3 regions of the Mesorhizobium sp. B2-3-7 genome follow, and region 3 is predicted to be linked to each of the others. Evidence: predicted binding sites of a transcription regulator. Region 3 holds the regulator's gene; each other region holds the start of a gene.
The links. The regulator LexA, encoded in region 3, represses DNA repair genes until DNA is damaged. The targets are predictions, from matches to a motif close to TGTTCNNNNTGTGTTCNG.

Region 1: a site for LexA is predicted at 2,196-2,213, ahead of FJ940_RS09715 (single-stranded DNA-binding protein). Genes of this name have one in related genera too.
Region 2: a site for LexA is predicted at 1,354-1,371, ahead of FJ940_RS02930 (YifB family Mg chelatase-like AAA ATPase). Genes of this name have one in related genera too.

Annotation. Positions count from the first base shown of each region.
Region 1 is NZ_VFVV01000004.1:43,416-46,687, forward strand. It holds gene FJ940_RS09700 (MarC family protein) at 46-675, shown strand; gene FJ940_RS09705 (OsmC family protein) at 681-1,106, opposite strand; gene FJ940_RS09710 (DUF2306 domain-containing protein) at 1,129-1,542, opposite strand; gene FJ940_RS09715 (single-stranded DNA-binding protein) at 1,583-2,095, opposite strand; gene FJ940_RS09720 (metalloregulator ArsR/SmtB family transcription factor) at 2,332-2,646, shown strand; gene FJ940_RS09725 (SRPBCC domain-containing protein) at 2,643-3,146, shown strand; gene FJ940_RS09730 (ATP-dependent Clp protease proteolytic subunit) at 3,178-3,272, shown strand, end outside.
Region 2 is NZ_VFVV01000001.1:576,091-579,362, forward strand. It holds gene FJ940_RS02930 (YifB family Mg chelatase-like AAA ATPase) at 1-1,260, opposite strand, end outside; gene gshB (glutathione synthase) at 1,446-2,387, opposite strand; gene FJ940_RS02940 (GtrA family protein) at 2,461-2,835, opposite strand; gene FJ940_RS02945 (glycosyltransferase) at 2,840-3,272, opposite strand, start outside.
Region 3 is NZ_VFVV01000015.1:39,530-42,801, forward strand. It holds gene FJ940_RS24445 (ComEC/Rec2 family competence protein) at 1-836, shown strand, start outside; gene lexA (transcriptional repressor LexA) at 830-1,573, opposite strand; gene FJ940_RS24455 (TetR/AcrR family transcriptional regulator C-terminal domain-containing protein) at 2,026-2,703, shown strand; gene kynU (kynureninase) at 2,700-3,272, shown strand, end outside.

The DNA.
Region 1 (3,272 bases), on a different contig from region 3:
TACCAATGTCGGGATGCGGGCTCGGCCCGGCGGGAGGGGTGAGAGATGCCGAGTTTCGACAGCCTGTTCAACGCCTTCGTCACCATTCTGGTGACCATCGACCCGCCCGGGCTGGCGCCGCTGTTTCTGGCGATAACGCGCGGCATGAACCGCGAGGAGCGCCAGCAGGTCTCGGTCCGCGCCTCGGTCATTGGCTTCCTTGTGATGGCGCTGTTCGCGGTTGCCGGCGCGTCGATCCTGTCGGTGTTCGGCATCACGCTGCCGGCATTCCGCGTCGCCGGCGGGTTCCTTCTGTTCTTCATCGCTTTCGAAATGGTGTTCGAGCGCCGGCAAGACCGCAAGGAGAAGATCGGCGACGTCGCCATCACCAAGGACATGATCCACAACATCGCCGCTTTCCCGCTGGCGATCCCGCTGATCGCCGGCCCTGGCGCGATTTCGGCGACTGTGCTGCTCTCCGGCTCGTTTCAGGGTTTTGGCGCCCAGGCGGCACTGGTCGGCATCATCTTCGTCTGCCTCGCCATCACCTATCTCGTGTTCGTGCTCTCGGAGCGCATCGACCGCATCCTCGGCCAGACCGGCCGTTCGATCCTGACCCGCCTGCTCGGCGTTATCCTGGCGGCACTTGCCGTCCAGTTCGTGGCTGACGGCATCAAGGCGCTGATGGCCTCATAGGCCGCTTATTTTGCCGTCGTGTCGATAATTTCGAAATCGTGGGTAATGGCGGCGGTCTTGGACATCATGGCCGAAGCCGAACAGTATTTTTCGATCGAGAGATCGATCGCCCGCTTCACCTTGTCGGGCGACAGCGCCCTGCCCTTGACGATGAAATGCATATGAATGCGGGTGAACACCTTGGGATCGGTCTCGGCTCGGTCGGAATCGAGCTCGACCACACAGTCCTCGATCGCCTCGCGCCCCTTTTCGAGGATATGGACGACATCATAGGCCGAGCAGCCGCCGGTGCCGATCAGCACCAGTTCCATCGGGCTCGGCCCCGGCGTTCTCCCTTCAGGGCCGAACGCGGTCCCCAGTACGACCTTATGGCCTGTGCCGGACTCGCCGACGAAGGTGCGTTCCTCGACCCATTTGATGCGTGCTTTCAACTGATATTCCTTCCACTCGGGATCACGGTCTGGCTTGCGCGACGCCGAAGACCACGTCGTGCAAGATTCTGCCGGGCACCAGCGTAAAGACACCGGCACCCACCAGTGCAAAGATATACAACGCAATCATCGCCTTGCGGTGCTTGGCGACGCGGTGATTGCGTGCATGCCAGACCGCCAGCGGCACCGTGACCAGCACCAGGATCGACAAGAGATGGATCGGGCTGAAAGGGCCAATGAGCCGTATCTGCTGGATCCAGAAACTCGAGATGGCGACGGCCAGCATCAGCGCCGCCCAGAGATAGCCCATCGCGCGGTGGCGCAGCGTGCCTTTCGGCAGCGCCAGCTGCACGCCGCCTATCGCTAGCGCGGCAAAGGCCGCGAGCGCATGCCATGGGATCGGAGGACGTGCCGATAGGAGCGGTCCGAGCGACATCGCGCCCTCTCCTCAAATGCCCGTCACGCCGTGTCGATGCTCAGAACGGAATTTCGTCGTCCAGCTCGCGCGACGAACCGCCGCCGCCCTTGGGAGCGCCGCCGCCACGATTGAAGCCTTCGTTCGGGCCGGACTGGCCAAAATCGGAACCACGGCTGCCGCCGCCGGAATAACCGCCGACCTGGCCGCCCTCGCCCTGGCCGCGCGCGTCGAGCATCTGCAGCTCGCCGCGGAACCTCTGCAGCACGACTTCCGTCGTGTATTTGTCGGCACCGGTCTGGTCTTGCCATTTGCGTGTCTGCAACTGGCCCTCGACATAAACCTTCATGCCCTTCTTCAGATACTGCTCGGCAACCTTGGCGATGCCCTCATTGAAGATGACGACATTATGCCACTCGGTCTTTTCCTTGCGCTCGCCGGAATTCTTGTCGCGCCAGCTTTCCGATGTTGCGATGCGGATGTTGACGACCGGCTCGCCAGAATTCAGGCGGCGGATCTCCGGGTCCGCTCCGAGATTGCCGACCAGAATGACCTTGTTGACGCTACCCGCCATGATACTTCTCCGCGCTCGTCCGAAACAAATTTTTGTCGCAGCACCTTACAGGTTGCGCACACCCGTTGCCTGCCGTGGCTGCCTTTTCCCACAAGGTTTTTGTTCTCTTTTCGTTCCTATACGCATCGCCGCTCATTGTCAAGGAATGGCAGTAATGCCGGAGCCGCCAGCTTCCCTTCATATGGGCCGTAAAACATCGCTTGCCAAATCGATAAGTATCGACTTATGCTTTCGCCATGATCGAAGCGGAAATTTTCCGGGCGCTGGCCGACCCCACCCGACGCGCCGTCTATGAACGCCTCGCCACCAGCGAGATGACGGTGTCGCAGCTGCGCACCGGCATGACGGTATCGCAGCCGGCTGTGTCGCAGCACCTGGCGGTGCTGCGCAGCGCAGGCCTGGTGGTCGAGCGGCGGGCGGGCCGCAACGCCTATTACCGCGCCGATCCGCAAGGGCTCGACCCGCTGCTTGGCTGGATCGAACGCTACCGGACGTTCTGGCCCGAGCGCATCGAAAAACTGAGGACGGTTCTCAAGGACATGGACCAATGACGCACGCACCAGTGACCGACGAAAGCCCTGCGCGGACCGCCCCCGACGCGATCGAGTTCGAGTGCGATCTCCCCGAGCCGCCGGAAAAGGTATGGCGGGCGCTGACCGTGCCCGAATTGCTTGCGGCCTGGATGATGCCCAACGACATCAATCCTGAGATCGGCAGCAATTTCGCCTTTGCCGGGGCGGATGCGCCGATCGAATGCGAGATCCTCGATGCCGAGCCCGGAAAAAGGCTTCGCTATTCCTGGCGGGAACAGCCGCGGCCCGACGAGGAACGGAACCCGCTCGACAGCATCGTCACCTTCACGCTCGCCCGCACCGTTTCGGGCGGCACGCATCTGCATATTATCCATGAAGGCTTTGCCCGTGCGGCGACATCCGCCGCCAGGCCCATGGTGACCATGGCAGGCGCCGGCTGCCGGCTTTCATTCGCTGCGCGTGCCTCCGGCCGCCGCCCCGCAGCCAATTCATTTTGCCTTCTGCAGCGCGCCGCTTGAGTGGCCGACACATGAAAAACGGAGAGAGACGATGACCGGTTTTGCCAATCTGGTGCCGATGGTGATCGAGCAGTCGAGCCGCGGCGAGCGCGCCTTCGACATTTTCTCGCGGCTGCTGCGCGAGCG
Region 2 (3,272 bases), on a different contig from region 3:
CTCGCGCTGGAGGGTGCGGGCACGCGCCACGCGCAGCGCCACGTCGGCGCTCTTCTCCGCCCGGTCGGGCCGGATCAGGTCGCTGGCCGAGACCGCCGGCACCTCGATCCTGAGATCGATGCGGTCGAGCAGCGGTCCCGAGATGCGCGCCTGGTAATCGGTGCGGCAGCGTTCGCCGCGCAGGCAGCGATAGCCGGGCTCGCCGGCCATGCCGCAGCGGCACGGGTTCATCGCCGCCACAAGCTGGATGCGCGCCGGATAGGTGACGCGGTGGTTGGCGCGCGCGATCATGCAGTCGCCGGTCTCGAGCGGCTGGCGCAACGCGTCGAGCGTCTGCGGCGTGAATTCGGGAAATTCGTCGAGGAACAGCACGCCGTGGTGCGCGAGCGACACCTCGCCCGGCTGCGCCCGGATGCCGCCGCCGACCATCGCCGCCATCGAGGCCGAATGGTGCGGCGCGCGGAACGGCCGCCGGTCGGTCAGCTTGCCCTCGCCAAGCTCGCCGGCGACGGAGGCGATCATCGACACTTCGAGCAATTCCTTCGGCGCCAGCGGCGGCAGGATCGACGGCAGCCGCTGCGCCAGCATCGATTTTCCCGATCCGGGCGGGCCGACCATCAGCAGGTTGTGCCCGCCGGCCGCCGCCACCTCCAGTGCCCGCTTGGCGGTTTCCTGGCCCTTGATGTCGGCAAGATCGGGCAGGTCGCGCGCCGCGGCATGGATGCCGGCCTCCGGCCGGGACAGCACCTGCGTGCCGCGGAAATGATTGGCGATGGCGATCAGGCTGCGCGGCGCGAGTATGTCAAAGTCCTTGCCGGCCCAGGCGGCTTCCGGGCCGCAGGCGAAGGGGCAGATCAGCCCCTTGCCTTCGGAATTGGCCCCAATCGCGGCCGGCAAGGCGCCGGCGACGGCGGCGATGGTGCCGTCGAGCGAGAGTTCGCCAAGCACGACATAGCCGGCCAGCATGTCGCCCGGAATGGCGCCAAGCGCCGCCATCAGGCCGAGCGCGATCGGCAAATCGTAGTGGCTGCCCTCCTTGGGCAGGTCGGCGGGCGCCAGGTTGACAGTGACCTTCTTGGACGGCATCGACAGGCCGGAAGCATGGAGTGCCGCCTGCACCCGTTCGCGGCTTTCGGCCACCGCCTTGTCGGCCAGGCCGACGATGTGCATGTTGACCTTGCCGGGCGCTATCATAACCTGCACGTCGACCGGAACGGCCTCGATGCCCTGGAAAGCAACCGTGCGAACCCGCGCCACCATGTTTTGCCCCCGGATCTGGGCTTGCCCCAAGCCTTTTGCAATCAGGCCGCGAAGGGCCTGGCCCGGAGACAATCACAATTCCTCGGCTAAATCAAGAACATTACAGGAACATGAAATCGCTGAAGTTGCAGCGCGATTGTCTCCGGTTGCAAAAACGGAACATGGTTAATACGAAATGAAAACGGTTACTTCCGCTTGGCCTCCACCGCGTCCCAGAACAGGCTGGCGATGTCGGCGCCGCCGAAGCGTTTGACTTCACGCACGCCGGTCGGCGAGGTCACGTTGATCTCGGTCATGTAGTCGCCGATGACGTCGATGCCGACGAGGATGAAGCCGCGTTCCCTCAGCGCCGGCCCGATGCGGGCGCAGATCTCGCGTTCGCGCTCGGTCAGCTCGGTCTTCTCGGCGCGGCCGCCGACATGCATGTTGGAGCGGGAATCGTGCTCGGCCGGCACCCGGTTGATGGCCCCGACCGGCTCGCCGTCGATCAGGATGATGCGCTTGTCGCCCTTGCGCACATCCTTCAGGTAACGCTGCACGATGTAGGGCTCACGGAACAACTGGCCGAACATTTCGAGCAGCGAGGCGAGGTTGCGGTCGGCCTCCAGCAGATGGAAGATACCCGCGCCGCCATTGCCGTAGAGCGGCTTGACGATGATGTCGCCGAATTCCTTGCGGAAGGCGGCGACCTCCTGGGGATCCTTGGTGATCAGCGTTTCCGGCATCAGGTCGGAAAACTCGGTGACGAAGATCTTTTCCGGGCTGTTGCGCACCCAGGCTGGGTCGTTGACCACCAGCGTCCTGGGGTGGATGCGCTCCAGTATGTGCGTGGTGGTGATGTAGTTCATGTCGAAGGGCGGATCCTGTCTCAGCAGGATCACGTCCATCTCCGACAGGTCGGTTCGCACCTTCTCGCCCAGCGAATAGTGGCTGCCCTTCTCGTCGCGCACCTGCATCTCCTCGATGCGGGCGAACACCTTGCCGTCGCGCAGCGACAGTCGGTCGGGCGTGTAGTGGTAGAGCTGATGGCCGCGCCGCTGCGCCTCCAGCGACAGCGCGAAAGAAGTGTCTCCGGCGATCGACACGGTGGAGATGTGGTCCATCTGGACGGCGATTTTCAGCTTCATGGCAGGTCCCCAGCACGGTCGATGAGAGAGCGATATAAGGGTCCCGGCGCCTTCTGCCAATCGGGCCACGCCGCTAGCGGTCGAAGACCAGCCTGGAATAGCCGAGAAAGGACAGCGCCATGGCGGCCAGCGAAGCGAAAGCAAGGGCGGCCAATGGCGGGGTTGTCGGCAGGACGACAAGGATGGCGCAGTAGACCAGATAGTTGGCGATGCTGGTGGCGATGCCGACGCTGCCATAGCGCACGCCTTCCCGCACCAAGCCGCGGCTCGACGGCGAGAAGGTCAGATGCCGGTTTGTCTGCCAGGTGACACAGAGTGCAAAGCCGATGGACAGCATGCGGGCGCTGAAAGGGCCGAGCGGCGTGACGGCAAGCAGCAACCAGAGGGCGGCCGCGTCGGCGACGAAGCCGATGCCGCCGGCAAAGACGAAGCGGACGAGACGGCTCACCGCTTCATGCGGCGCGAGGCGTCTTGCCTGGGCCGGCCTTCGCGGCAGTCGGCTCGCTGGCGCGCTCGCGCCGCTCTATGCGGCCCGAAGGCATCGACAGGTAGAAGATGCGCTTCTGTTCGGCGCGGCCGCGCGACACCGAGTCGAGGATCACCCCAGTCACACCAGCCAGCATCGAGAGCAAGAGCAGGCCGACCGACAGCACCCATGTCGGCATGCGCGGCACCAGCCCGGTCTCGGCGAATTCGACCAGCACCGGCGCCATCAGGAACAGGCTCGACGCCAGGAAGACCAGGGCGAAGGCGCCGAAGAAACGCAGCGGTTGCGTTTCCTTCATCAGCATGGCGAACATCCAAAGGATCCTGGCGCCGTCGCGAAACGTCGAAAGCTTCGACGACGAGCCGTCCGGCCGCTTGCCGTAATCGAGCGCGATCTCG
Region 3 (3,272 bases):
CCAGCGCGCTGCTGATGCCGTTCGGGTTCGATGGACCATCCCTTTATCTGATGGGCAAGGGACTGACCGCGATGATCGCCATATCAGGATGGATCTCGCAACGCTCGCCGGTCGACGCGGTCGGGTTGATTTCGCAGCAATCCGTCCTTCTGGTGGCGATCGCCCTGGTCATCGCGACGATGGCCACGACATGGCTGCGGCTGGCGGCACTTCCCTTCGCGCTCGCCGGCCTGTTGACCGTCTCGGACACGCGCACGCCGGACGTGCTGATTTCGGAGGATGCCCGCCTGGTGGCGTTGCCGATCGGCGGCGGCGAGCTCGCGATCAACCGGGCGCGCCCGAACGAATTCACCGTCGATAATTGGAAACGCGCGCTGAAGTCCGAAACCATCGTTGCGCCGGAACTGTTCGACAGCGGAGACCGACAGTTCGACATCTTCGATCCCGCGCAACTTCCGGCGGGAGCGCCTTTCTATTGCTTCACGGGCCTGTGCATGGCCCGGCATACCTCGGGGGCGATCATCGCGCAGGTGGAGGATCGCAAGGACGCCTGGAGGGCCTGCTCCTATGCGGATCTGATCGTCATCAACGACCCCGCGGGCTACGATCCCTGCCACAATCCGCTGGTTCTCGTCATCACCAAGCGGCAGCTCGCTCGCAAGGGAAGTGCCGCCGTCTTCTTCGACCAGCAATCGGCGACGGCACCGGCACGGGTCAGCTTTGCCGTCGACAGGCCATATCGGCCCTGGCACGAACAGCGGAAATTCTCACGCGAGGCAAGGGGACTGCCGCCTTACCGTAAACCCGAAAAGCCCATCGCCGACCCCGCTCAGTAGCGCCTGATCAGGCCGACCAGCTTGCCTTGCACCTTGACCCTGTCCGGTCCGAAAATACGTGTTTCATAGGCCGGATTGGCAGCCTCGAGCGCAATCGAAGCACCCTTTCGGCGGAAGCGCTTCAGCGTTGCTTCCTCCTCGTCCACCAGGGCCACGATGATCTCGCCGGGACTTGCGGTGTCGGCATTGCGGATGATGACCGTGTCGCCGTCGAAAATGCCGGCCTCGATCATCGAATCGCCCTTGACCTCCAGCGCATAGTGTTCGCCGCCCATGATCATGTCAGGCGGCACTGAAATGGAATGCGTCTGATGCTGGATGGCGTCGATCGGCACACCCGCTGCGATGCGACCCATGACCGGGATCGACACCGCTGAAACCGCGTCGTCGTCATTGCCGGCAGCGGGCAGACGCGAAGACGTCGCCGGCTTGATCTGCCGGCTAGGGCTGCTGCCCTGTCCGAGGCTGCCCTGGATGACGCTCGGGGAGAACTTCTTTGCCGCGTTAAGACCCGGCGCGATCGAGTCCGGCAGGCGCAGCACCTCCAGCGCGCGCGCCCGGTTGGGCAGGCGGCGAATGAAGCCGCGCTCCTCCAACGCCGTGATCAGCCGATGAATTCCCGACTTGGAGGCGAGGTCCAGCGCTTCCTTCATCTCGTCGAAGGACGGCGGAATGCCGCTTTCCTTCAGCCGTTCATGGATGAACATCAAGAGTTCATGTTGCTTGCGCGTGAGCATGGCGGCCCCCAAAGGCATTGCACGAAGGGTCTGGAACCAGAATCAGAAAACAAACCCAGAACAAACACTATCTGTTCCAGTTGTGTTCCGCAACCATTTAAAGTTTAATGAATTTGTTAAGGCGACGGAAACGAAATGCCCTCCCGCAGCCAGCATCCTGCCAGCGCGGTCCGTCGTCAATGCGCTCCCGGGCCCTTTGAAACTATTTTGGTTAATGGCCTGTGGCCCGACCGGTCTCCACTCTTGGCACAAGCCTGCAAGCTGGGTGACCGGCAGGTGCGGGGTGCGTTTGGGCGGATTAGAAACCCCTGCGGCTCGTGAACGAAACGAAACCAAAATGCCAACTTCCGCCGGAAAACGGCCAGACACCACCACTGGTCGCGACGGGCTGCGTTCGTTCGTTCGCTTGACGAAACCGTATAATAATGTACGGTTTTCGAAGAGGAACACCAATGACCACGCCGAAGCAGGCCGCGCGACGCGAACGGATAGAGGAGGCCGCCTATGCGGTGCTCCGGGAAGCCGGCTACAAGAGCGCCTCCCTGCTTGCTATCGCCAAGCGGGCATCGGCCTCGAACGAAACCCTCTACAACTGGTACGGCAACAAGCAGACCCTGTTTCGATCCTTGATCGAAGCCAATGCGGGAGAGGCAAGGAAGCTGCTGGAGGACGCCCTTCACCAGGCGCGCGATCCGCTCGAAACCCTGAACTTGCTCGGGCCAGTCCTGCTGACCCTCGTGACGGGCGACAAGGCGGTGGCGCTCAATCGCGCCGCGGCCGGCGACGTCAACGATACAGGCACGCTTGGCCAATCGATCGCGCAATTCGGCCGCAATACCATAATGCCGCTTGTTGGCGACCTGCTTCGAACCGCAAGTCGGGCCGGCCTGATCGCCTGTGACGATCCTGCCGAAGCCGCCGACATCTACATCAGTCTTTTGATCGGCGATCTCCAGGTTCGCCGGATCGTTGGGGTGCTCGAGGAACTGCCTCGGGCGGAAATCGAGCAAAGATCGAACCGGGCGTTCACCCTGTTCTTGCGCCTCTATGCGGCCAGCCCTTGCCCGGGCGGCAAAACAGCCGGCCCGTTTCCAGGGCGCTCTTCTCACCGAGGAACATCGCGACCATGAGCAAAATTCCCGATCTCGCAGCGATCGAGGCAATGGACACCGCGGATCCGCTGCGTGCCATGCGTGACCGCTTCACCTTGCCCCAGGGGGTGATCTATCTCGACGGCAATTCGCTGGGCGCCGCTTCGCCAGCCGTGTTCGGCGAGCTGCAGAAGGCCGCCACGCAGGAGTGGGCGCAGGATCTCATCCGCGCCTGGAACACCGCCGGCTGGTTCGACATGCCGGTCGAACTCGGCGACCAACTCGGGCGCCTGATCGGGGCCGCCGCCGGCCAGACGGTGGTCTGCGATACCACCTCGATCAACATCTACAAGGTGCTGCATGCGGCACTCGGGATGCGGCCGGACAGGTCAGTCATCATCGCCGAGGGGGACAGCTTTCCGACCGATCTCTATATGGCCGAAGGCGTTGCCTCGACGCGGCCGGGCACGGTGCTGCGGCTCGAGGGTGTCGATGCGCCGACCATAGAAGAACTGATCGACGAGCGGGTCGCGGTCATCCTGGTCAACCACGTCAACTACAAATCCGGGCAGTTACGCGACATGGCCGCGCTGACGCGGACGGCACAT